2 linked regions of the Sorangium aterium genome follow. The protein of the gene in region 1 interacts with the protein of each later gene in a pairwise test. Links are inferred from orthologs where the notes say so. Each region holds a gene or a part of one and is shown on either strand. Other genes may lie near its edges.

Region 1 (12,359 bases):
GTTTCGGGGGGAACGCATCAAGGGAATTCGTTCTCACATTCCATTCCCACCCGAAACGCTGTCACTGGAAGCAGTAAAACATCAAGAATAACAAAGTCTTGTGCTTAAGGACGAAGGTTTTTCATCAAGGACTGCGTGCGGCTTGCTGGACGCGAGGTGGTACCTCAGAGACACGCCTCCAACTCAGGGCGCTGCCTTGCTTGTCGGTTTCCGGGCGTCAACGGTCTCGTGCGCCGGGCGACCGCAATGAGCGGCAGCAGGTCTCCGGCGCATCTGGACGCTGTTGGGCTCGCTCCAGGAGCGCCGGTCGAAGCGCGCTCCGCGAGGCCGGCGGGAGCGCGCGGGGCGCCGTTCAGTGTACGAACAGCGTGATCCGGGACTCGTCCGCGAGCGTGACGGCCCGGCTCGTCACGTCGTGCTCGCCCTTCCTGCTGACCGTGATCTCCACCTGGTAGAGGCCGTCCGGGAGCGACACCTTCGTGAAGACAGCCCGTGGGGCCGTCCCCTCGGCGAACCGCCATGAGCTGTCGATGACCGGCGCGGCGTCGTCCGCGCGGTCGCCCGAAGAAGAATCCGTCCACGTCACGTCGAGCCGCACGACCGTCGCTGCGTCATCGAGCCGCAGCTCGACCTCCCGCTCCTCGGGCAGCCGCTTGAAGAGGATGCTCCCCGCATAAAGCGCACCCAGGAGGAGGAGCGCCGGCGCGAGACGTCGGAGCCACGGCGGTCGGGTCTCCGGCTCCGGCGGCCTCTCCTCGGGTGCTTCATCGAGATCGTGCTGCGAGGTCGAGCTCATCGAGCTTCAGCGCGCGCGGTTGGTGCGGACGCGCTTCACGAGGCCCTCGATCACCGGCTGCGGCAGGTCGAACGCGGGCATCTTGTTCTTGCCCTTCCTGATCGTGTCGGCCATCTGGGCGTCGGTCACCCGATCCTGCCACGCCGCGTCGGTGAGGTCCGGGGCGCGGACCATCGGACCTTGCGGGCCGTCGCCGCGCCCGGCCCTGCCGTGACAGGTGGAGCAGTTCCGCTGCCAGGCGAGCTCGATCAGCCCCGGATCGGTCTCATCCGACGCGATCGGCCGAGCGGCCACCTTGCCGCCCTGCCCCTCGCCGGGGTTCGGCGGATCGTGGTCGTCCCGCGTCCACTGGCGGACGTCGCCCGCCCCGGAGTTGCAGCCGAAGAGGCCGACCCAGAGGATGGCTATGGAAAGGAGGCGACCCAGGGACTTGTCGTGACGTCTCCGCATGTCGTGGAGACGTACCGATAGTGAAGCTGGTGGGGGAGGCAAGAAAAGAAGGATCGCGGGGCGGCGCCGGCCGCCGGCGAGCGCGGAGAACGCAGCGGCGCCGGCGGCCGGCGCGCCCCGAAGGGCGCTGGGCGCCGGCCACCGGGTGCAGCCGTCAGCCGTCAGCCCAAGGCGAACGCCCCGACGGCCCGTGCCCGCTGTGATCGCGGCGCGCGGCCCGAAGCGCGCCCGGGCGCAGCGGCGTCACTTGCAGGCGTCGCCGGCGACCTTGCCGCCGCCGTCGACGGGCTGCTTGTCGACCGCCTTGCCCTTGATCGCCGCGATGAAGAACCCGGTGCGGCGGTTCTGGGCCTTGCCCTCGGGCGTGCCGTTGTCGGCGACCGGCTTGGTCTCGCCGAACCCGACGGCGATGAAGCGCTTGCAGTCGTGCCCCTTCGCGACGAGCCAGCGAGCGACCGCCATCGCGCGCTTCTCGGACAGCGTCTGGTTCGCGGCGTCCTCACCGTCCGAGTCGGTATGGCCCTCGATGCGGAGCAGGCTGACGTCCTCCCGCTGCTTCAGGAAGTCGTCGACGAGGTTGAGGACCTCGTCGCTCTCGGGCAGGAGCTTGTCGCTGTTCGTCTCGAAGACCACCGGGCCGGGGAGAGCGACCTCATTGCCCTTGAGCTTGAACGTCAGCTTGAAGCGCGGGCGGGGCTTCTTCTCCTCCTTCGGCTCGGGCTTCGGCTCCGGCGGAGGCGGGGGCGGGGGCGCGGCCGCCGGCTCCTTGCCGGAGCCGAACGAGGCGCTGGCCGTGCAACCCGCCGTCGCGGCGGCAGCGCCAATCATCATCACGGCGCACAGAACGGAAGCGACGTATCTACGCATGGACCTTGTTCTCCTCTGAGGGGCACGAGCCAGTGCTCGCGTCGGCGACCCGCCGGGCTGACGCCCTTGGACGGCAGCTCGCCATGAATCTTCACCGCCATCGGGTACTTGCGTGGTGGACGCTCGAAGCGATGCCGCCTTCTAGCGAAAAGTCAGGACGAACGAAACCAGGAAGAGGGCGCCTCGCGGCCCGCCCACCAGCGGGCGGACCGAGAGAGCGCGCTGGCAAGACCTCCCTCGCCTGAGCGCGTACCCTGGACGGGCGGGGTCGCTCCTTGAGACGCTCGCAGGGGGCGCGACGGCTCAAGCGCGAGCACGATCTTCGCGGAGGGTCGGAGCCGACCGAGCAGGTTGCACGTCGCAGGCTGTGTGGATTCCGGCGGGCGCGGGCACCCGGGAGGTGCCCGCAAAGCCCAGGAGGCGCGCTCGACGCAGCGGCCGTCGGTGGAGGGGAGTCGCGCGGCGCTCAGCCTCCGTCTGCGGGCGCCGGCTGGCACGGCACGCCGGTCGTCACGGCTGGCGGCGCGATCTCGCCCAGCTGGACCGCTCTCGCGGTGAACCCGATGCCGATGGAGATGGCGTCGCACTCCTTGCTCGGGTCCTGGCCGCCATCCTTCATGATGTCCGACGCGCGGCGGACCTGATCGAGGATCGTCTCCAGCGCCGCGCCTTCGCAGAAATTCGGCTGTACGGCGCCGATGACGCCGCGGAGCTCCTCGACGAGGACAGCCGTCTCGAGCACACCCGCGATGGTCCCTTTGACCACCGATTTGTGATCGGGCGCGAGATCCATCGCGATCCTCACATTGCGGATCGTGAGACCGATGATGGTGTCCGAGACCGTCAGGTTCAGCCGGAACGTGACCTGTGAATCCGGGCCCGACACCCATGTATCGTCGACGACGTAGCTGGCCGGGAACACGACCTTGGAGCTCTCGACGTCCTGAGCGTCGTCGAGGAGCTCAGGCACGACAGGCCACCGGTCGGTGCCATCCCAGGTGGGCGCCGCGCCCAGCGTGGCGCCGCCGTAGAGCTTCGCGGTGAGGGGGTTGTAGGAAGGCCGCTCGCCGAGCCCGTCGACCTTGAAGATCACCGTGAAATCGCCCTTACCGATGGCGTCGCTGACCCGGGTCGACGGGTCGGTCAGGAGGTTGGAAATGAGGCCGACGAGCTTGCTGCCAAAGGAGTTGTCGATCCCGTCGGCGCCGTCCGGATAGACCTCCGAAGGGGCGGTGTCGTCCACCGGCTTGCACAGGTCTTGTGATACGGTGCTGGACACCTTGCCGTCGAGGTTGAATCCGTACTGCTTCCAGCTGCCGGCCGCCTTCTTCCCGTCGCGATCCGTATCGCCGAGGAAGAGCCGGTCGATCGCGAACGCGACGCCCTCGCCATCCCCTGCCTGCTCCGGGCCCGGCGCGGGCGGCTGACCGAGGTCGACGTCTTGAACGACAGGCGCCGCGGCCTCGGAGCCACAACCGGTAACGGAAACGAGCGCGGTCGCCAAATACACCGCGACGGCGATACGGGATTGACGCATCATCGACCTCACTTTCTGGAAACCCCACCCCAGATCAGGCAAGTGCTCTCAGACGGGCGCACATGCTAGCGCCGGCCTGCGCGGCTCATCAAGGGCGATCCCCGCTGCGCAATGCGCTATATGTGAGCCCGCCTGGAGCGCTGGTGGATTGTCCGGACGCCGCCCGCTCTCGCTCTCCGCGCCCTCTCCCCGATTACCGGTCTTTCCCGACTACCACCACGATGAGAAGCCACCTGGAAGCCTGCTGTGACCGCTGAGTTCATCCACCTCCACGTGCATTCGCAGTACTCGCTCCTCGACGGCTCGCTGCGCGTCAAGGACCTCGCCGCGCGCGCCAAATCGCTGGGAATGCGCGCCGTCGCCCTGACCGACCACGGGAACATGTTCGGGGCGATTCAGCACTACAAGGCCTGCAAGGACCAGGGCATCGGCGCGATCATCGGTTGCGAGGTCAACGTGGCCCGCAGCTGGGGCGCGTCCGCGGGGCAGGTGTCGCGCTCGGGCGTGGACGAGACGCCCGTCGATCACCTCGTGCTGCTCGCCGCGTCCGAGGAGGGCTACAAGAACCTCGTCCGCATCGTCTCCAAGGGGCACGTCGATCCCGCGAGCGGGCTCGCGCCGAGCGTGCGGCTCGACACGGTGGCGCAGTACAGCGCGGGGCTCATCGGCTTGACCGGCTGCATGGGCGGCGTGGTCGCCCAGCGGATCCTCGAGCAGGGCGAGGGGGAGGGGCGCGAGGCGCTCAGCCGGCTCAGGGACTGCTTCCAGCCGGGGAGCCTCTACGTCGAGCTGCAGGACCACGGGCTGGTCGAGCAGTCGGTGCTCAACGGCATCCTGGCGCGGGCGGCGGGCGATCTGGGGCTTCCGCTCGTCGCGACCAACGACGCGCACTTCGGCGCGCGCGAGGACGGCGAGGGGCAGCTCTACCTGTCGTGCATCGCGGCCAACCGCACGTTCGCGGAGGCGAGCGCCGCGCACCACGGCAGCTTCGAGATGTTCCTCAAGCCCGCCGACGAGATGATGCACCTGTTCCGCGACCACCCGCAGGCGGTGCGCTCGACGCTCGAGATCGCCGAGCGGTGCTCGACGCTCAAGCTCAAGCTCGGCAAGCCGATGCTCCCGACGTTCCCGCTGCCGAGCGGGTTCGCGGACTCGGCAGCGTACTTCCGGCACGTGGCGCACGACGGCCTCACGAAGCGGCTCGCCCAGATCGCGCAGACGGGCAGGAGAGTGGACGAGGCGACCTACCGCGCGCGGCTCGACGTCGAGCTCAACGTCATCGTTCAGATGGACTTCCCAGGCTACTTCCTCATCGTCTGGGACTTCATCAAGTACGCCAAGGACCACGGCATCCCGGTCGGGCCGGGCCGCGGCTCGGGCGCGGGCTCGCTCGTCGCCTATGCCATGGAGATCACCGATCTCGATCCGCTGCCGTACAACCTGCTGTTCGAGCGCTTCCTGAACCCGGAGCGCGTGAGCATGCCGGACTTCGACGTCGATTTCTGCATGGACCGGCGCGACGAGGTCATCTCCTACGTCACCAAGAAGTACAGCAAGGAGGCCGACAAACCCTCCGTCGGGCAGATCGCGACGTTCCACGAGCTCAAGGCGCGGAGCGTGATCAAGGACGTCGCGCGGGCGATGGCGTTCCCCGCGAACGAGGCGCAGAAGATCGCGAGCCTCATCCCGCAGAAGAGCCCGGGGATCATGTACACGATCCCGGAGGCGCTCGACATCGAGCCGAAGCTCAAGGCCCTCAAGGAGAGCGATCCCACGGTCGCGGAGCTCCTGAAGCAGGCGCAGAAGCTCGAGGGGCTGACGCGGCACGCGGGCATGCACGCCGCCGGCGTCGTGATCAGCGAGGGGCCGCTCTGGGATCACGTCCCCTGCTTCAAGAACGGCGAGCAGCTCGTCACGCAGTACTACAAGGACGACGCCGAGCTGGCCGGGCTCGTGAAGTTCGACTTCCTCGGGCTGAAGACGCTCACCGTCATCGACATCGCGGTGCGGCTCGTGAACGCGCGGCCGGACCTCGCGGACAAGGAGGGCAAGCGCTTCGACGTGAACACGGTGCCGCTCGACGACACCGCCACCTACGCGCTCCTCCAGTCGGGCGAGACCACGGGCGTGTTCCAGCTCGAGTCGAGCGGCATGCAGCAGCTCTTCAAGGACCTCAAGCCGGACGCCTTCGAGGACATCGTCGCCGCCGTGGCGCTCTACCGGCCCGGGCCGCTCGGCACCGGCATGGTGAAGGACTTCGTCGACTGCAAGCACGGCCGCAAGCCGATCGAGAAGATGCACCCGCTCGTCGACGAGCTCCTCCAGCCGACGTACGGCGTCATCGTCTACCAGGAGCAGGTCATGCAGATCGCGCAGAAGCTCGCGGGCTACACGCTCGGCGGCGCCGATCTGCTCCGGCGCGCCATGGGCAAGAAGAAGCCCGAGGAGATGGCGAAGCAGAAGGCGACGTTCGTCGACGGCTCGCTCAAGAACGGGGTGAAGGGCGAGGACGCCGAACGCATCTTCGGGCTCCTCGAGTACTTCGCGGGCTACGGCTTCAACAAGAGCCACTCGGCGGCGTACGCGCTGCTCACCTACCAGACGGCGTACCTCAAGGCGCATTACCCGGTCGAGTTCCTCTGCGCGTTGATGACCGCCGACCGCGACAAGATCGAGAAGGTCGTGCGGATCATCGCGGAGGGGCGCGCGTGGGGGGTCGAGATCCTCCCGCCCGAGATCAACGAGTCCAAGACGGACTTCACCGTCGTCTACAGCGCGAAGCCGGCGACGAACGGCAAGCGCATGGCCGGCACCCGGCGCGGAGGCTCGCGGGTGAGGGACCCGTACGACCCGAAGATCCGCTTCGGAATGGGCGCGATCCGCGGCGTCGGCGAGTCGGCGCTCGAGGCGATCCTCGAGGCGCGGGACGCGGGCGGCGCGTTCGCGGATCTGTTCGACTTCGCCGAGCGGGTCGATCCGCGGCGGGTCAACAAGGGAGTGTTCGAGGCGCTCGTGCAGTGCGGCGCGTTCGACGCGAGCCTCCACGCGCGGGGCATCTCGCGGGCGCGGGCGTTCACCGGCATCGACAGGGCGCTCGAGCGCTCGCGCTCCGCGAGCAAGGAGCGGAACAGCGCGCAGATCGGCCTGTTCGCGGCGGTGGCGTCCAAGAGCGAGGTGAGGCTGGACGATTACCCGATGGCCGAGGACTGGGATCTGCGCGAGACGCTCTCGCGGGAGAAGCAGTCGCTCGGGTTCTACGTCTCGGGGCACCCGCTCGATCGGTACGGCGTCGACATGAACCGCTTCGACGTGACCGCGGTGAGCGCGCTGGCCGGCATGGATGCCTGGGCCAGGGTGCGCGTCGGCGGGATGGTCGAGGGCTACCGCGAGCGCATCTTCAAGGGAGGTGGCGGCAAGATCGCGTTCTTCGTGCTCGAGGACACGACCGGCCGGGTCGAGGTCAAGGTGCGCGAGAAGCAGATCGAGAGCTACGCGGACCTCTTGAACCGAGGGGAGCCGGTCCTGATCTCGGGGAAGATCAGCTTCCCGATGGTGGAGGAGGGGGCCGAGGAGGCCGAGGCCGCGCCGCGCGAGCCGACCCTGCTGCTCGACGAGGTGCAGCCGCTCGCCGACGCCATCCTCGCGCAGACGCGGAGCGTGGCGATCACGCTGAAGTCGCGCAGCGCCAGGCGCGAGCACATCGATCGGCTCGGGGCGCTGCTGCGGGCGAGCCCCGGGGTGTGCCCGGTGCAGCTCGTGATCCAGCTCGACGACGGGGCAGAGGCGGTGCTGGCGCTGGGGCGCGATCTCCGCGTCGAGCCCAACGACGCCATGCTCGGGCGGCTCGAGAAGCTGTTCGGCGAGAAGGTGGCCGAGCTCAGGTAGCCGGCTCGCCCGCGCCCGCGTGCTCGGCGGCCCGCACGAGGGCGCCGAGCTTCGCCTCCGCGTCGCCGCGGTCGCTCTGGTGCTTGAGCAGGACGCCGAGCGTGTCGCGCGCGATCTCCGGCGTCACCGCGCGCTTGCCGAGCAGGAGCAGCGCGCGGGCCCAGTCGATCGTCTCGCTGATCGCGGGAGACTTCCGCAGATCCATGGCCCGCAGGGCGCCGACGAACGCCACGATCTGCGCCGCGAGGCGGGGCTCGATCCCCGGGAGGGCGACCTTCAGGATGGCGACCTCGCGCGACGGCGGCGGGTAGTCCAGGAACGCGTGCAGGCACCGGCGGCGCAGCGCCTCGGTCATCTCGCGCGTCGCGTTCGTCGTCAGCAGGACGAGCGGCGGGCGCGCGGCGCGGATCGTGCCGAGCTCGGGGATCGTGACCTGCATGTCGGAGAGCACCTCGAGGAGGAACGCCTCGAACTCAGGATCCGCACGATCGACCTCGTCGATGAGCAGGACGACCGGCGCGGCGCTCCGGAGCGCCGCGAGGAGCGGGCGCGCGATCAGGAAGTGCTCGCTGAAGAACGAGGCCTCGCTCCCCGCGATCGCGCGCGCGGCCGCGGCGAGGCTCGCGGCGCCGACGATCTCCTTCGCGACGGCGTCGCGCAGCAGCTGCGTGTAGAGCATCTGCTTCGCGTAGTCCCACTCGTAGAGCGCCTTCGCCTCGTCGAGGCCCTCGTAGCACTGGAGCCGGATGAGCCCTCGGCCGAGCGCCTCGGCGGCCGCGCGGGCGAGATCGGTCTTGCCGACGCCCGCCGGCCCCTCGAGCAGGAGCGGCCGATCCATCCGGAGGGCGAGCCAGAGCGCGAGCGAGGTCGCCGGATCGGAGATGTAGCGGGCCGCCGAGAGGCGGGCGTCGAGCTCGGCCGCGGTGGCCGGGGTGTCGTCGCGGGCGCCCCGATCGTCGAGCGCGCCGCCGTCGTGATCCGGAGGAGGCGTCACGGCGGGACGGTAGCACGCCGCGCGCGGGCTATCGGGCGGCGCGGCGCGGCGTGGCGCGCAAGAGCCCGCTAGCCGCGCGGCTCGGCGAGGATCTCGGCGGCCAGGAGATCGAGGCGCGGCGCCGCGCGATCGGGGCAGGGGAGATCGGCCTCGCCGCGGAGCGGGCACAGCTCGCAGCGGCGTCCATCCATGATGAGGCCCGCCCGCATGCCCGCCGCGCGCGCGGCCGCCACGTCGCTCGGCGCGTCGCCGATCATCCAGCTCGCCGCGGTGTCGAGATCGAGATCGCGCGCGAGCGCCGTGAGCATGCCCGGCTTCGGCTTCCTGCAATCGCACGGGCCGATGAGCGCCGGATCGCCGCCTGGCCCGCCCTCGGGGTGGTGCGGGCACACCGCGAGCGCCGCGATCGCGACGCCGGCCTCGCGGAGCCGATCGACGAGCGCGCGGTTCGTGCGCTCGATCGCCCCCCACGGGACCTGGCCCTTCGCCGCGCCCGGCTGGTTGGTCGCGATCGCCAGAAGGAACCCCGCGCCCGCGAGGCGCCGCAGCCCCTCGATCGCGCCGGGGAGGACGCGGATCTGATCCGGATGAAACGCCGTCACGACGACGCCGAGCTCGGGATCGCGCACCACGTCGATGAGCGTGCCGTCGCGGTCGAGCAGGATCCCGCGCCTCGCCACGCGGCGCTCAGCTCTCGGCCACGAGCTGGAGGAGCCGCTCGCAGATGAGGTGGTGGTAAACCTCGTGGAAGCCCTCCACGTGCGGCGTTGACGTGTAGCCCGCCCGCGTCCTCGGCACGATCACGCTGGCGTCGGCCATCTGGCGCAGGGCGCCGCCGTCGTAGCCGACGAGCGCGACCACCTTGGCCCCCGCCTTCTTCGCGAAATCCGCGGCGGCGACGAGGTTCTGCGACCACGGGCCGGCGCGATCGGCGCCCGAGCCGCCGTGCACGCTCAGGCACACGAGCACGTCGCCCGCGACCACGCGGCCGTCGAGCTGCTCGAGGAAGATCCGGTTGAAGCCGACGTCGTTGGTTAGGGCGCTGAGGAGCGCCGCGTTGTCGCAGAGCGAGGTGCACTTGAAGCGCCGCTTGCCGTCGACCCACGTGAACTTGGCGATGTCGCAGGCGAGGTGGCTCGCGTTGGCCGCCGAGCCGCCGTTGCCGCACGTGTAGATGGTGCGATCGCTCCTGTACGCATCGAAGAGGATCTCGATGACGCGAGCCATGTCGTCGGGGCTCGTCGCGAGGGCGATCTCGGACGTCTCGCGGAGGTACTTTTCGACGAAGTCGTGCGTGCTCTGAGGCATGGCCGATCTATAGCCAGAGTCCCGCTGAAATGCCCAGCAGGAGGGGGCGCGCCGGCGCGCCCGCTCACGATCGGTGCAGGTTCGCGACGATGCGCGCGCCGTCGAGATCGAAGCGGAAGCGCAGGACGCGCAGGCCCTTCGCGGCGAGCGCCTCCAGCACCCGGCGCCGCTCCGCCGGCCGGACGTAGAACATGAAGAAGCCGCCGCCGCCGGCCCCCATCAGCTTGCCGCCGAGCGCCCCCGCGCCTCGAGCGATCTCGTAGATCTCGTCGAGGACCTCGTCGGTCATCTTGGACGCGAGCTTACGCTTCTGGGTCCAGTGGGCGTGCAGGAGCTCGCCGTAGTCGTCGAGCCTGCCCGTGACGAGGATGCGATGCACGTCGCGGCCGATCTCCTTGATGCGGTGCATCCGCTCGACCACCTCGGGCTCCAGGTCTTGCAGCCGCCGGCCCTGCTCCGAGAGCACGATCCTGGCCGGCCTTTCGACGCCGCTCCACACGATGAGCAGGTTGCTCTCGAGCTCGTCCAGCACCTCGTCGCGGACTGGGACGGGCTCGACGTGCACCGAGCCGTCCGGAGAGAACGTGAACGCCGTGACGTTGCCGTAAGCGGCGATGTACTGGTCCTGCTTGCCGATCGGCTCTCCGAGGCGCTCGATCTCGATGGAGCAGGCCTCACGGGCGAGCTGCTCGGACGACACGAAGTCGCGCTTGTACGCGTGCAGGGCGTTGAGGAGGGCGACCGTGAACGAGCTCGACGAGCCGAGGCCCGAGTTCGCGGGGAGATCCGCGACGCTCGTGAGCTCGATCGAGTGCTCGATTCCCAGCATCCGGAGCGCTTCCCGGAAGATCGGGTGCTCGATCGCGTCGACCGAGGGGACGATCTCGGTCTTGGAGTACGCGAGGCGGATGTCCCGGTGGAAGCGCTTGTTGGCCGTCACGTAGATGTACTTGTCGATGGCGGCCGACACGAGGTAGCCGCCGAAGCGGCCGGAGTACGCGGGCAGATCGGTCCCACCGCCGCCGAGGGAGAAGCGGACCGGGGCGCGAGAGACGATCATCCCCGCGCCTCCGTCGCGGCCGCGGTCGCGAGCGCGGCCTCGAGATCGCGGAGGCCCTGCTCCGAGCCGATCTCGTAGAAGCGCGCCGCGACCGCGAGCGCCCGGAGGCGGCCGCGCGCCGCGAGGTCGCGATGCACCACCTCGAAGCCGAGCGGCGCGTCGGCCGGCAGCGCCTCGATGACCTCGCGGCGGAGCGCGGTCGCGCCGTAATCGATGTGGTCGAGCGCAGGGTCGGGCCGCGCGCCCGCGCGCCGCTTCTCGTAACGCACCACCAGGTCGCCCGATATCGCGGCGTTCGACGCGTCGAACCGACCCTCGTTCCGGTACACGGCCATCGTGCCGAGCGCGCCGGGGTGTGTGCAGAGGTCCCGGAGCGGGGCCAGGTAGTCGAAAGGGAGGTAGGAGTCGCCGTACGTCATGAGGAACACAGGGGCCAGCTGGGGCAGCGCGCGGCGCAGCGCGCCGGCCGTGCCCAGGAGATCGGGGCCGTCGTCGGCATAATGGAGCGGCAGGCCCGCGAACCGGTCGCCCATCGCCTGTCGGATGGCGTCGCCGAGGTGACCCACGCAGAGGACCACCTCGGCGAAGCCCGCTGCGGCGAGACGCTCGAGGAGCCACGCCCCGAACGGCCGCCCGGCCACGGGCAGCAGGAATTTCGGGGTGCGCTCCGTCCGGGGGCGCATCCGGGTGCCGAGCCCGCCGGCGAGGATCACGGCTTGAGGAGGTGAGTCGTCGGCGCGCACGGGAAGGACCTACCACAGACGACGGCTGTCTTCGGGGCGTCTCCAGCGCTCCCCGCAGCCGGCTCGGAGAAAACGTCGTCACAAACTGTACGGCCGTTCAGGCGGCGGTTACGGTGTGCACCATGACCAACAAGGACCTCGCTCCGCATCTTCTCCGGACGCTGGTTGCCCTCCAGAGCGAGGGCAAGACGGTGACCCTCGACACATTGACCACGGCCCTTCAGGTGCGCCGGACCGACGTCCGCCGGGCGATCACCGCCCTGCACCGCGAGGGGTATCTCGACGTCCTCCACATGCGGCTGACGCTCCGCGGGCTCGCCCTCGGCGCGGCTTTTGCGGCGTCGCAGCTCCGCCCGTTGCGCCGCGCGTCGCTCCGCGCTGTCAAGGCTGCTTGAGCACACCCGTAGGTCCGCCCCCCTGGCGCAGCCGCGAGCGGCGAGTCGACCTCTGCCCGGACGCGAGGCTCATGCGTGCGGACGGAGGGTCCCGACATGATCTGTCGATGCGTTTCAGATCTTGCCAGCAATTCATTTGATAAAACGGCAAATTCACAGCGGACGCGCGCGGCCCCAGCGAGGGATCCGGCGCCCGGTCCCGAGCGCCGACCGGCGCAGGAACGCCTTGTTTCTCCGGCCTGTGCGGGCCACTGTGCGTGGAAGACGTTGACATTCCGGGGGATTCATGAGACGGCGGCTGCGTGATATCCGATGTCGAGATCG
Region 2 (11,101 bases), on another replicon or contig:
GAGCTGCCGGTCATCGCCCTGCCCCGCGCGTCGCGCCTCGACGAGCAGCGCGCGGAGGGCCAGCGGCTCTTCCACGCGGCCGGCGGCCGTCGCATCGCGTTCGACGGCCGCGCCTGCGCCAGCTGCCACCCCGACGGCCGCGACGACGCGCTCACCTGGTCGACGCCGGAGGGCCCGCGCCAGACACCGATGCTCATGGGGCGGCTCGATGGCACCGCCCCGTACGGCTGGGAAGGCGGCAAGAAGGACCTGGAGAGCCACTTCGCCCGCACCATGTCCCGCCTCGCGGGCACCGGCTTGAGCGCGAAGGAGCGCGACGCCATCTTCGCGTACCTCCGCGGCATGGAGCCGCCCGCCGAGGCGGCGGTCCTCACGGCCGAGGAGCGCGCCGCGCTCGTGGCGGCGCCGGCCGGCGCCGCAGAAGCGGCGGCCGCAGAGACTGCAGCCGCGGCGGCCGGCGCCCGCTCGGCGCTCGCAGCGCGCGGCGAGGAGCTCTTCCAGGCCCGTGAGGCGGGCTGCTCGAGCTGCCATGTCGGCGACGAGCTGACCACCGACGGCGCGCGGCACGACGTGCGGAGCGCGACGCGGTTCGAGACGGAGCGCTCCTTCGAGACGCCCTCGCTGCGCTTCGTGGGCCGGTCCGCGCCGTACTACCACGACGGCCGTTACCCGACGCTGCTCGCGCTGATCGAGGGGGTGGACGGGTCCATGGGCCACACGGCCCACCTGTCAGCGGGGGATCGGCGCGCCCTGGTCGCTTACCTGGAGTCGCTCTGAGGGCGGCGCGACCGGCCTGAACCCTGTCGCCCCGGGCGGGGCGCCGCGCGACGGCCACGTGCCCGGTCTCCGCTCCTCATGCGAGAGCTCACGAGCGGCGAATCGGCTCCGCGAGCCAGCGAACCAGCGCCTCGCCCTCGAGATCGAGCAAGGCATCCGTGACCTCACCCGGGCCGTTCGCGCGGGCTCGCTCGAGGATCGAGCGCTCTTCTTCCGCCGTCGGCCGTCGCCCGATCCGCCGCGCGAAGAGGCGGCCAAGCAGCTCTGCAATCGCCTCCTGCGCTCGTTCTTCACCACGAAGCTCGCCTCGCAGCTCGCCTCGCAACTCACCTCGTCGCTCGGCCTCGATGATCATCTCTCCGATGATCGGCGTGCGCCGGAGCAGCCCCTCTTCCTTGTCCTCCACCATGTCGATGAGCTCCTTCCGCAGATTATGCCCCCAGGGATCGATCGCGGCCATCACCAGCAGCGCCGTGTACAGCTCGGCCCGCTCCGCCGCGGCCTTCGCCCCCGCGTGGATCTCTGCGACGACCTCCCGCAGCGCCGCCGCGGTCGCGTCCCGCGCCAGCGGGGCGAACACCAGCCAGAGCACGCTGCCGCGCGCACGGAGCTCCGCGACCGTGCGCTGGTAGACGGCGTCCACGCGGAAGTGCGTCCCGCTGAACGGCCGACCTGGCCACGCGGTGCAGCGCTGGCCCGTCGCGCGCAAGCGCCGCTTTCTGCCCGAGAGGACAACAACGACGCTCTCGATCGGCGGCACAGGCTCACCGGGGGCTTCGAGGCGGAGCGCGGCGAAGAGGAAGCCGAGGTATTCGAGGACGCGATCCGGCACGTCGTCACGGAGCGCGAAGCAGAACTCGACATGCAGCACCCGCGGCTCGCCGTCGACCTGCAGGCGCAGCGCCTTGTCGAGGCGGCGCTCGATGTTCGTGACCTGGCTGTCCACCCAGCCGACGACCTCGGTGTGATGGCCCTCCGGGACGAAGGCGCGCGCCAGGTCCCCGGGGCGCCTCCGGGCGAGGTGGCGCAAGGTGATGTCCGCGTCTCCCATGCATCGCACGCACGGCAGATCGCGTGCCAGCGAGGAGAAGACCGAGATTACGGGATACCCGCGTGCGTCATGCACATCGAGCGGGTGGCGGCGCCATGGCGGGCCGCGCGGCCCCCTCAGGCCGTGAACCCGCCGTCGATGGTGATCGTCGCTCCGGTGATGAAGCGCCCGCCTTCGCCGGCAAGGTGAGCGACCGTGGCGGCGATGTCGTCGGTGCTGCCGTAGTGACCGAGCGCGAGCATGCTCCGCTGCATATCCGCCCCAGCGCCGTTGGCCGGGTTCATGTCCGTGTCGATCGGGCCGGGCTGGATGAGGTTGGCGGTGATGCCGCGCGGCCCGAGATCGCGGGCGAGGCCCTTCGTGAGGCCGATCAGCGCGGACTTGCTCATGGAGTACAGCGCGATTCCCGGCCCCGGCACCCGGTCGGCGAGGCAGCTGCCCATGCTGATGATGCGCCCGCCGGCGCCCATGTGCCGCGCCGCGGCCTGCGAGGCGAGGAAGACGCCCCGAACATGGATCCCCAGCGTCTTGTCCAGGTCCGCGAGCGTCACGGCCTCGATCGGCGCCATGATGGCGACGCCGGCGTTGTTGACGAGGATGTCCAGCCTGCCGAACTCGGCCACCGTCCGCTCGACCGCGCCGACGATCGCCGCCGGATCCGCGGTATCCGCCGCGATCGCCATCCCCCGCCGACCGGCCGCCTCGACGTCGGCGATCACCGAGCGCCCCTTGTCCGCGGCGCTCACGTACGTCAGCGCCACATCCGCCCCGCCCCGCGCCAGCCGCTTGACGATCGCCGCGCCAATCCCGCGGCTGCCCCCGGTCACCAGCGCCACCTTGCCTGCAAACTCCGCCATGGTTGCCTCTTTTCTGTACAGATCGATACAGAATGTATAGTCTGTCCCGTGACCGGTGGTCAATCCTTTTTTTATCGATTGTCACAGAACTACAGAAAGGTCTCGATGATGGTCGGACGAGGTCGCCCTCGCAGCTTCGATCGGAGCGCCGCCTTGCGGCGGGCGATGGAGGTGTTCTGGGAGCGGGGCTACGAGGGCACCTCGCTCAGCGATCTCACGGCCGCGATGGGCATCAACTCGCCGAGCCTCTACGCCGCGTTTGGCTGCAAGGAGGCGCTGTTTCGCGAGGCCGTTGAGCTCTACACCGAGGTCGAGGGCGCGACGACGAACCGGGCCCTGCGCGACGAGCCGACGGCGCGCAGGGCGGTCGAGGCGATGCTGCGCGGCAACGTCGAGGGGTACGTGACGCCGGGCAAGCCGAGCGGCTGCATGGTCGTGCTCGCCGCGACGCTCGGCACGCCGGAGAACGAGCGCGTGCGCGCCTACCTGGCCGCGTGCCGGCGGGCGGCGCTCGACGCGCTCCGGCGCCGGCTGGATCGCGGCGTCGTCGAGGGCGACGTGCCGGCGGGCACCGACACGGCGGCGCTCGCCGCCTTCTACACCACCGTGCTCCAGGGCCTCTCCCTCCAGGCCCGCGACGGCGCCTCGCGCGAGGCGCTCCGGGCGATCGTCGACTGCGCGATGGCAGCATGGGAGACGCTGGCGAGGCCGCGCGCCGCGGTCTGAGCGCGCCCGGCGGCGCGCGGGGCGAGCCCACGCTCTACGTGGCTTCGTTCATCGGCCGCATGACGATCTGCACGATGCGCGAGCGGTCCCGCGGCAGCGCGGCGAGCACCACGGCTTCGGCCACGTCCTCCGGCGTGGAGAAGCCCTGCATGCGCTCCGAGCCGGCGGTGCGCCCGTCGCCGAGGGCGAAGTGGGTCTCGACGCCGCCCGGACAGACGGCGCTCACCTTGATGTTCTCCTGCCAGAACTCGCGATCGAGCGCCTGGGTCAGGCCCATCTGCGCGAACTTGGAGGCGCAGTAGATGGCCTCGCTCGGATAGCCCTGAAGGCCGGCGACGCTCGCGACGTTGATGATGTGGCCGCCGCCCTGGCGGCGCATGTGGGGGATGACCTCGCGGCAGAACAGCCATGTCCCCTTCACGTTCGTCGCCATGATGCGGTCGTAGTCGTCCTCCGACCACTCGAGGAAGGGCCGGTATCCGCCGATGCCCGCGTTGTTGACGAGGATGTCGACCCTCCCGAGCTCGCCAACGGCCCTCTCCACGCACGCGGCGACGGAGGCGGCGCGGGTGACGTCGGCCTCGATCATCAGCCCGCGGCCGCCCGCCGCGCGGATCTCCCCCTCGAGCGCCGACAGATCGGCCGCGGTGCGCGCCACGCCGACCACGACGGCCCCCTCCCGGCTCAGCGCGAGCGCGCTGGCCTTCCCGATTCCCCTGCTCGCCCCGGTGATGAGCGCGATCTTGTCCTTCAGCCGCACGGTGTCCCCCTCTCTCTCCGCCGCGCGCAGAGGAACGGAGCGCCGCCCCCCCCCCGCGCCGGCGGGACGCACGCTATCACGGGCGCGGCTCACCGGCGTGAAGCCGGTAGCCGGCCTCGGGCGGAGCGCCGGCCTCGAGCCAGGCTGGTCTCGGCGGCGGCGGTCGCGGTCCTCGCGCTCCGCGGCGCGCCGCCGGGGAGCACGGCCGGGCTGAAGGGGTGATATAGGACGTGCCATGACCACGCCCGCGCTCCCATCGAAGCTGCCGTCGACCGGCGTCAGCATCTTCACGGTGATGACGCGGCTCGCGAACGAGCACGGCGCCATCAACCTGTCGCAGGGCTTCCCGGATTTCGACTGCGCGCCGGAGCTGGTGGAGGCCGTCGCCCGCCACATGCGCGCCGGCCACAACCAGTATGCCCCCATGCAGGGCGTGCTGGCCCTGCGCGAGGCGCTGGCGATGAAGATCGAGCGGCTCTATGGCCGCCGCTACGATCCGGCGACCGAGATCACGATCACCTCGGGCGCCACCGAGGGCATCTTCAGCACGATCACCGCGTTCGTCCGGCCCGGGGACGAGGTCATCCTGTTCCAGCCCTGCTATGACTCGTACGCGCCGGCCGTGCAGCTGAACGGCGGAACGCCCGTGTTCGTCACGCTCCGCTTTCCGGACTACCGCGTCGACTGGGACGAGGTGCGGCGCGCGCTCACGCCGCGCACGCGGCTCCTGCTCATCAACTCTCCGCACAACCCGACCGGAACGATGCTGTCGGCCGGCGACATGCGCGAGCTCGCCCGCGTCGTGGACGGGCGGGACGTCCTCGTCGTCGGCGACGAGGTCTACGAGCACATCCTCTTCGACGGGCGCCGGCACGAGAGCCTCGCGCGGTATCCGGAGCTCTCGGAGCGCTCCGTCGTCATCAGCTCCTTCGGCAAGACGTACCACACGACCGGCTGGAAGGTGGGCTATTGCGCGGCGCCGCAGGCGCTCTCGGCCGAGATCCAGCGGGTGCACCAGTTCGTGACGTTCGCGGTGAACGGCGCCATCCAGCACGCGTATGCCGAGCTCGTGATGCGCGACCCGCTCGCCGCCGATCTCGCGCCCTTCTACCAGGCGAAGCGGGATCTCTTCCTAAGGCTCATCGAGGGCTCGCGGTTCCGCCCGCTGCCGTGCGAGGGCACGTATTTCCAGCTGCTCGACACCTCCGCGATCACGGCCGAGCGAGACGCCGACTTCGCGCTGCGCCTCCTCCGCGAGCACGGCGTCGCCTCGATCCCGATCTCCCCGTTCCTCTCCGGCGTGGAGCCCGGCCCCGTCCTGCGGTTCTGCTTCGCCAAGCGGGACGAGACGCTGGAGCGCGCGGCGGAGAGGCTGCGCCGGGTCTGAGGGTCCGCGGGGGAAAACACCCCCGGGGCAAGACCTCCTGTACCATCCGGCTTCGCCGACGACCAGGCGAGCTCAATGCCCGGCAGCCACAGAGGAACGACCTCATGAATGCAGAGAAGAACGACGCAAGTCAGGCCGGCGAGCTCCTCGCCGAGGCCGAACGGATCTCGGCGCTCCTCGCCGAGCACGCGGCCCGGCACGACCGGGATGCCACCTTCCCGATCGAGGGGCTGACCGCCATGATCCGCTCACCGATCAACACAGCGCTGCTCGGCGGGGCCGCCGGCGACGACGCCGCCCGCGCGCCCTGCTCGTGGCTCACCTTCGGCCGCATCGTGGCCATCCTCGCGCGGGGCGACGCGTCGTTCGCCACGGCGTGGCTCATGCACCAGGGCGCCCTGTCGGTCTACCGCGCCCTTGTCGACCCCGGCGAGCGGTCCCGCTTCGAGCAGGCGATCCGCCGCGGCGCGTGGGTCGGCAACGCGCTCTCCGAGCCCACCAGCGGCAACATGTTCCTCGTGCCACGCCAGGTGGCCCAGAAGGCCGAGGGTGGCTATCGCCTGACCGGCGAGAAGCGCTTCGTCACCGGGTGCGAGCGCGCGGACTGGTTCCTCACGGCCGCGGTCTGCGACGGCCAGCCGGCGTTCTTCCTCATCGAGAGGGACGACTCGATCGCCATCGAGCCCGTCTGGGACACCCTCGGAATGCGAGGCACGCGCAGCCAGATCGTCCGCTTCCAGGGCACGCCCCTGCCCGAGTCGCGGCGGCTCGCGCTCGATCCCCTGGCGCCGAACCCCATTCCCAACGGCCTCGGCTGGCTCTCCGTGGGCATCGCCGAGGCCGCCATGGCCGCGGCCGTGGCCTACGCCAAGGAGCGGGTCCTGCCGCCGGGCGATCGGCCCATCGCCGAGCTGCAATGGGTGCAGTTCGCCGTGGCCGACATGAGCCTGCGCCTCGAGGCCGCGCGCGCCCTCGCCATGCGTACCGCCACGGCCCTGGACGCGGGCGACCCGAGCTACGGCCTCCTGCAGCTGCAATCCAAGGTGGTGGCCAACGAGGCCGCGGTGGCCATCGCCACCTCGGCCCTGGAGATCGCCGGCGGCGCCGGGTACATGCGCACCCGCCCCATCGAGCGCCACCTGCGCGACGCGATGAGCGGCCCCATCATGGCCCTGTCCGGCCCCGCGATCCGCGACATCGTGGGCAAGGCCCTGCTCGGCATCGCCTGACGCCGGGCGCGCGCGGCCATCTCGCGCCGCGCGGGCCCGCGCGGCGTCGGCGCGCGCGGCGTCGGCGCGCGTCAGCCGAGCAGCTGCCGGATCCGATCGAGCAGCTCCGGAAAGCCGATCCCCTTCGCGAGCACCGCGTCCGGCGAGGGCGCGTCGCCGAGGCCCTCATCGCCGCTGCCGCTGATCAGCACCGCCTTCGCGCGCGGCAGGCGCGCCCGCAGCACCGCCACGAGATCGGTGCCATGGCCGTCGCCGAGGTTCTGATCGAGCAGCGCGAGGTCGTACCGCGCGCCCTCCGCCGCGATCTTCTGCCCGGCCTCGGCGAACGAGCCGGCTTCCTCCACCTGGAAGCCCTCGTCCTCCAGGAGCGTCGCGAGCACGAACCGGGACGACGCGTCGTCGTCGACGAGGAGCACGGTCACGCTCACGCCGCCCTCCTCCGCCCCCACGGCCGGGCATGGCGCAGCGCCCGCCGCCGCCCGGCGCCATGTCCAGCGGTCCTCAGCACGTCCCCGGGTCGCTCCGGGCGCGCGCGATCGTGTGCATCAGCTCGCGCACCTCGAACGGTTTGTGGAGGCAGGCGTACCCGCCCTGGCTCGTGAACGCGTGGATCATCTCCGGCGTCGCGTGGCCCGTCATCGCGATCACCGTGATCCCGCGGCTCAGCCGCCGGATCTGCTCGTGGGTCCTCACGCCGTCCAGGGAGGGCATCCGGAGGTCGAGCACGCATACGTCGACCGCCGCGTCCCGCGCGCGCTGGATGGCCGTGTGCCCGTCGTACGCGGCCTCCGCGCGCAGCCCGGCCGCCTTGAGCCCCGCCACGATCGACTCCGCGACCGCGGGGAGGTCATCGACCACGAGCACGCCGCGCGACGAGAGGGCCCGCGCGATGATCCGCATGAGGTGCTCCATCGAGAAGGGCTTGTAGATGACCGCGTAGACCCCCTCGCCGATGCCCTGCTCGATGAGCTGCTCGCGCGCGAAGCCCGTCATCAGCACCACCGTGAGCTCCGGCTGGAGCCGCTTGATCTCCCGGAACGTCGCGACGCCGTCGAGGCCCGGCATCCTCACGTCGCTCAGCACGAGCGCGAAGCGCCGTCGCTTCACGAGCTCGAGGGCGTGCGCGCCGTCCCGCGCCTCGACGACCTCGTACCCCTCGAGCTCGAGGTTCGCGGCGAGCGTGGCGCGCATCCCCTCCTCGTCGTCCACCACGAGCACTGGTCCGGTCCCTTGCATCGACGGACGTCTCCCTCCGCTGTCACGCTGTCACGCGAGTTGAACGGAGTGTACCTCCGGCGCCGCGGCGCGCGGTAACCGGATGGTGAACGTCGTCCCCGCGCCGGGTGCGCTCTCCACCGCGATCGTGCCGCCGTGCAGGCGGACGATTCCGGCGGTGATGGCGAGCCCGAGGCCCGTCCCCTTCAGCTTCGTGCTGAAGAGCGGCTCGAAGATCTTCGCGAGGTGCTCCTCCTCGATCCCATCCCCGTTGTCGGCCACCTCGAGGCTCACGGCCTCGTCACACACACGCCCAACCACACGCACCCACCCTTCGCGTTCGACAGGGATCGCCTCGGCCGCGTTCTGGATCAGGTTCACGAGCACCTGCCGGAACTGGTCCTTGTCGAGGCTCGGCACCGGCAGCGCCGCCGGCACGAGGTTCTCGAGGCGCACGTGCGCGGGCGGCTCGACGACCGACATGGCGTCGTCCACCAGGGGCGCGAGCGGGCAGGCGGTGCGGCGGAGCCTGCGCTCACGCGCGAAGTCCAGGAGATCGCCGATGATCCGGTTGCACGAGAGGAGCTCCTTCTCCATCAGGGCGAGGAACTGGGCGACGCGCGGCTCCGCGCCGACCTCGGTCCCGGCGAGGCGCTTCTTGAGGTAGTGCGTCGCGTTCCGGATGGCGCCGAGCGGGTTGCGGAGCTCGTGCCCGACGCTCGCCGCGAGCTGCCCTATCGCCGCGAGCCGCTCGACGCGCACGCTCGACGCCTGGGCCTCGCGCAGGCTCTCGGCCATGTGGCGGAGCGCCGCGCCGATGCGCCCGAACTCGTGCCTTCCCAGGTCGGGCACGCGGTGATCGAGGTCGCCTCCGGCGATGCGCCGCGAGCACTCCGCGAGCGCGCCGAACCCGCGCGCCATCGAGCGCAGGAGGCCGCCGAGGAGGACGACGAGGATCACGAGCGCCGCCGTCATCAGGGCGATGCTCGCGATCCTGATCCTGGCGCCCGCGCGGCCCGCCTCCTCCGCGTTCCGCGCGACATCGCGCCGCGCGTCGGCGATGGCCGCGTCGATCTGGGGCACGAACCCCTCCTCGTACTCGGCCTCGGGGCGCTCCACGAACCTCCGGTAGGCCGCCAGATCCCCGGCGCTCGCCATGCGGGACACGTGGTCGACGCCCCCGGCGATCGCCGCGAAGCTCGCGCGCATCCGGCGCAGGCGCTCGTCGCCCTCCTGCGCCTCGCGCAGCGCCTCGGGGGCGCGCTCGCCCTCGATCAGCGTCCGCTCGAGCGGCTCCCACGCCCGCTCGAGCGGCTCCCGCGCCCGCTCGAGCGGCTCCCGCGCCCGCTCGATCGCCTCCGCCGCGGCCAGGTCCCGCGCGACGAGCCCGGCCAGGTAGTGGAGCTCCTCGGAGTCGCCGCCGCCGAGGGAGATCTCCGCGGCTTCCCGCATGTAGCGGCCGGCGTGGTTGGCGAGCGTGACGTGGCGGGTGAGGTCCTCGTACGACAGCTCGGCGCGCCGCTGGAGCCGCGTCATGCTGGCGGAGGTGACGTAGAGCGCGCCGGTCGCGAGCAGCACGACGGCCGCGGCCACGGCGAAGATCAGCGACAGGGCGGCCCGGATGCTCACCGCGGCGCCTCGGCCGCGCGCGCCGTCACGGCCGCTCCTCGGCGCCCGCGCCGGGCGGCTCGGGCGCTGCTGCGAGGGGCAGCTCGATGCACGCCAGCGTGCCGGAGGGCGCGCCGTGGCCGAGGGTGAGCGTCCCGAAATAGCGGCGCGCCACGCGCCCGGCGATGTTGAGCCCGAGGCCGAGGCGGCCCGGCTTGGTTGTGTAGAACGGGCGCGTGATCGCCTCCCGCTCCGCCTCGGGCACGCCCGTCCCCGTGTCGCCGACCTCGATGCGGTAGCGGGCGCCGACCACGCTCCCGCGGAGCGTGACCACCCCGCCCCCGGTCATCGACTCCGCCGCGTTCTCCACGAGGCACCGGACCGCCAGGGCGAGCTCCGCCGGATCGAGCTCGACCACGCCCTCCGCCGCGTCGACGTCGACGCGGATCCCGGGCTCGGCGATGCGCGCGCAGGCCGCCGCCGTGAGGGCGCACTCGCGGGCGCTCGCGCTCACCGGACGCCGCCTGAGGCTCGCGTTCGCGTCGATGACGCCGTCGACCAGCGCGCTCGCCGCGATCGCCTCCTCGTCGATGACGTCCAGGAACTGCCCCACCCGCGGGTCGTCCCGAAAGGCCTGCTCCCGGGCGACCTTGCGCCGGATGAAGAACGCCGCATTGCGGATCGTCCCGAAGCAATTGCGCAGATCGTGGCGCAGCGTCGCCACGATCTCCTCGGCCGTCGCGGTCTGCTCCACCGCGCCGAGCGGATCTCGGCTCGTCATCGTCGGGGATCGCCTCCTCGGGTGCCGCGCTCGCCGCTGCGGGCGATCACTTGAGGGTCCGGGCCGGGAGCCCAGCGTCTCCGACCCGCACCGTGTCCAGGTAGCTCGACGCCGCGCGGGAGGACGGGGGCGGGTACGAGCTCACCCGCTCGCGCTGCGAGGACACCGGCGCGTCCTGGCTCTCCCGCGGCCTGAGCGACGGCGCGGCCCTCCTCGTCTTCGAGGCGGGCGCGGCGGCCTCGCCGCGCGCCGAGGAGGCGTCCGCGGACCGCCTCGCGTGGGCGAGGCGCGCGAGCTCCAGGACGATCCGGGTGACCCGGGCGGGCTCGAACGGCTTGAGGATGACGTAGTGGCGGCCCGCCTCGCCGGAGCGGATGTACTCCTCGTCGCCGGTGATCAGCAGGCAGCTCGTGTAGAACGGCAGGCCGGCGACCCGCTTGAGGAGCTCGTCTCCGTTCATCCCGGGCATCTTGTAGTCGGAGCAGACCACATGGAACTGGCCTGTCTGCAGCAGATCGAGCGCCCGGTGGGCGGACGTGCAGGTCTCGACGTCGATGTCGTCGTCGAGGATGGCCGCGATGCTGTCCAGCATCCTCCGCTCGTCGTCGACGACGAGCACGCGCAGCCGCTCCTGGGCATACAGGCTCACGATTCTCCTCTTGTGTGCTCGTGCAGTGTTCTGGACGCAGCCCGGGCGAGCGGCGGCAGGA

The links.
Region 2: the proteins of dnaE (region 1) and POL72_RS17375 interact in binary tests that used the Escherichia coli proteins (3 or more experiments, as listed by UniProt). The link is inferred for Sorangium aterium from one-to-one orthologs.

Annotation. Positions count from the first base shown.
Region 1 is NZ_JAQNDK010000003.1:1,491,363-1,503,721, reverse strand. The notes cover bases 3,509-7,735. They hold dnaE (DNA polymerase III subunit alpha), read left to right. Parts: upstream 3,509-3,896; coding sequence 3,897-7,535; downstream 7,536-7,735. Other genes in these bases: POL72_RS29870 (AAA family ATPase), read right to left, coding at 7,528-7,735; POL72_RS29880 (hypothetical protein), read right to left, coding at 3,509-3,653. Outside these bases: POL72_RS29895 (hypothetical protein), read right to left, coding at 353-796; POL72_RS29890 (c-type cytochrome), read right to left, coding at 803-1,246; POL72_RS29885 (OmpA family protein), read right to left, coding at 1,490-2,113; more of POL72_RS29880, read right to left, coding at 2,580-3,508; more of POL72_RS29870, read right to left, coding at 7,736-8,529; POL72_RS29865 (D-glycero-alpha-D-manno-heptose-1,7-bisphosphate 7-phosphatase), read right to left, coding at 8,598-9,209; POL72_RS29860 (D-sedoheptulose-7-phosphate isomerase), read right to left, coding at 9,217-9,837; POL72_RS29855 (GHMP family kinase ATP-binding protein), read right to left, coding at 9,902-10,897; POL72_RS29850 (nucleotidyltransferase family protein), read right to left, coding at 10,894-11,640; POL72_RS29845 (hypothetical protein), read left to right, coding at 11,763-12,035. UniProt on the Escherichia coli protein: DNA polymerase III is a complex, multichain enzyme responsible for most of the replicative synthesis in bacteria. This DNA polymerase also exhibits 3' to 5' exonuclease activity. The alpha chain is the DNA polymerase catalytic subunit.
Region 2 is NZ_JAQNDK010000002.1:651,441-662,541, reverse strand. The notes cover bases 3,514-6,482. They hold POL72_RS17375 (methionine aminotransferase), read left to right. Parts: upstream 3,514-4,406; coding sequence 4,407-5,558; downstream 5,559-6,482. Other genes in these bases: POL72_RS17370 (acyl-CoA dehydrogenase family protein), read left to right, coding at 5,663-6,482; POL72_RS17380 (SDR family oxidoreductase), read right to left, coding at 3,514-4,171. In the rest of the region: POL72_RS17400 (cytochrome C peroxidase), read left to right, coding at 1-777; POL72_RS17395 (hypothetical protein), read right to left, coding at 866-1,828; POL72_RS17390 (SDR family NAD(P)-dependent oxidoreductase), read right to left, coding at 1,945-2,685; POL72_RS17385 (TetR/AcrR family transcriptional regulator), read left to right, coding at 2,791-3,411; more of POL72_RS17380, read right to left, coding at 3,446-3,513; more of POL72_RS17370, read left to right, coding at 6,483-6,787; POL72_RS17365 (response regulator), read right to left, coding at 6,859-7,215; POL72_RS17360 (response regulator), read right to left, coding at 7,289-8,023; POL72_RS17355 (sensor histidine kinase), read right to left, coding at 8,054-9,631; POL72_RS17350 (sensor histidine kinase), read right to left, coding at 9,657-10,391; POL72_RS17345 (response regulator transcription factor), read right to left, coding at 10,438-11,040. UniProt on the Escherichia coli protein: Shows aminotransferase activity with methionine and histidine as substrates, and to a lesser extent also with phenylalanine.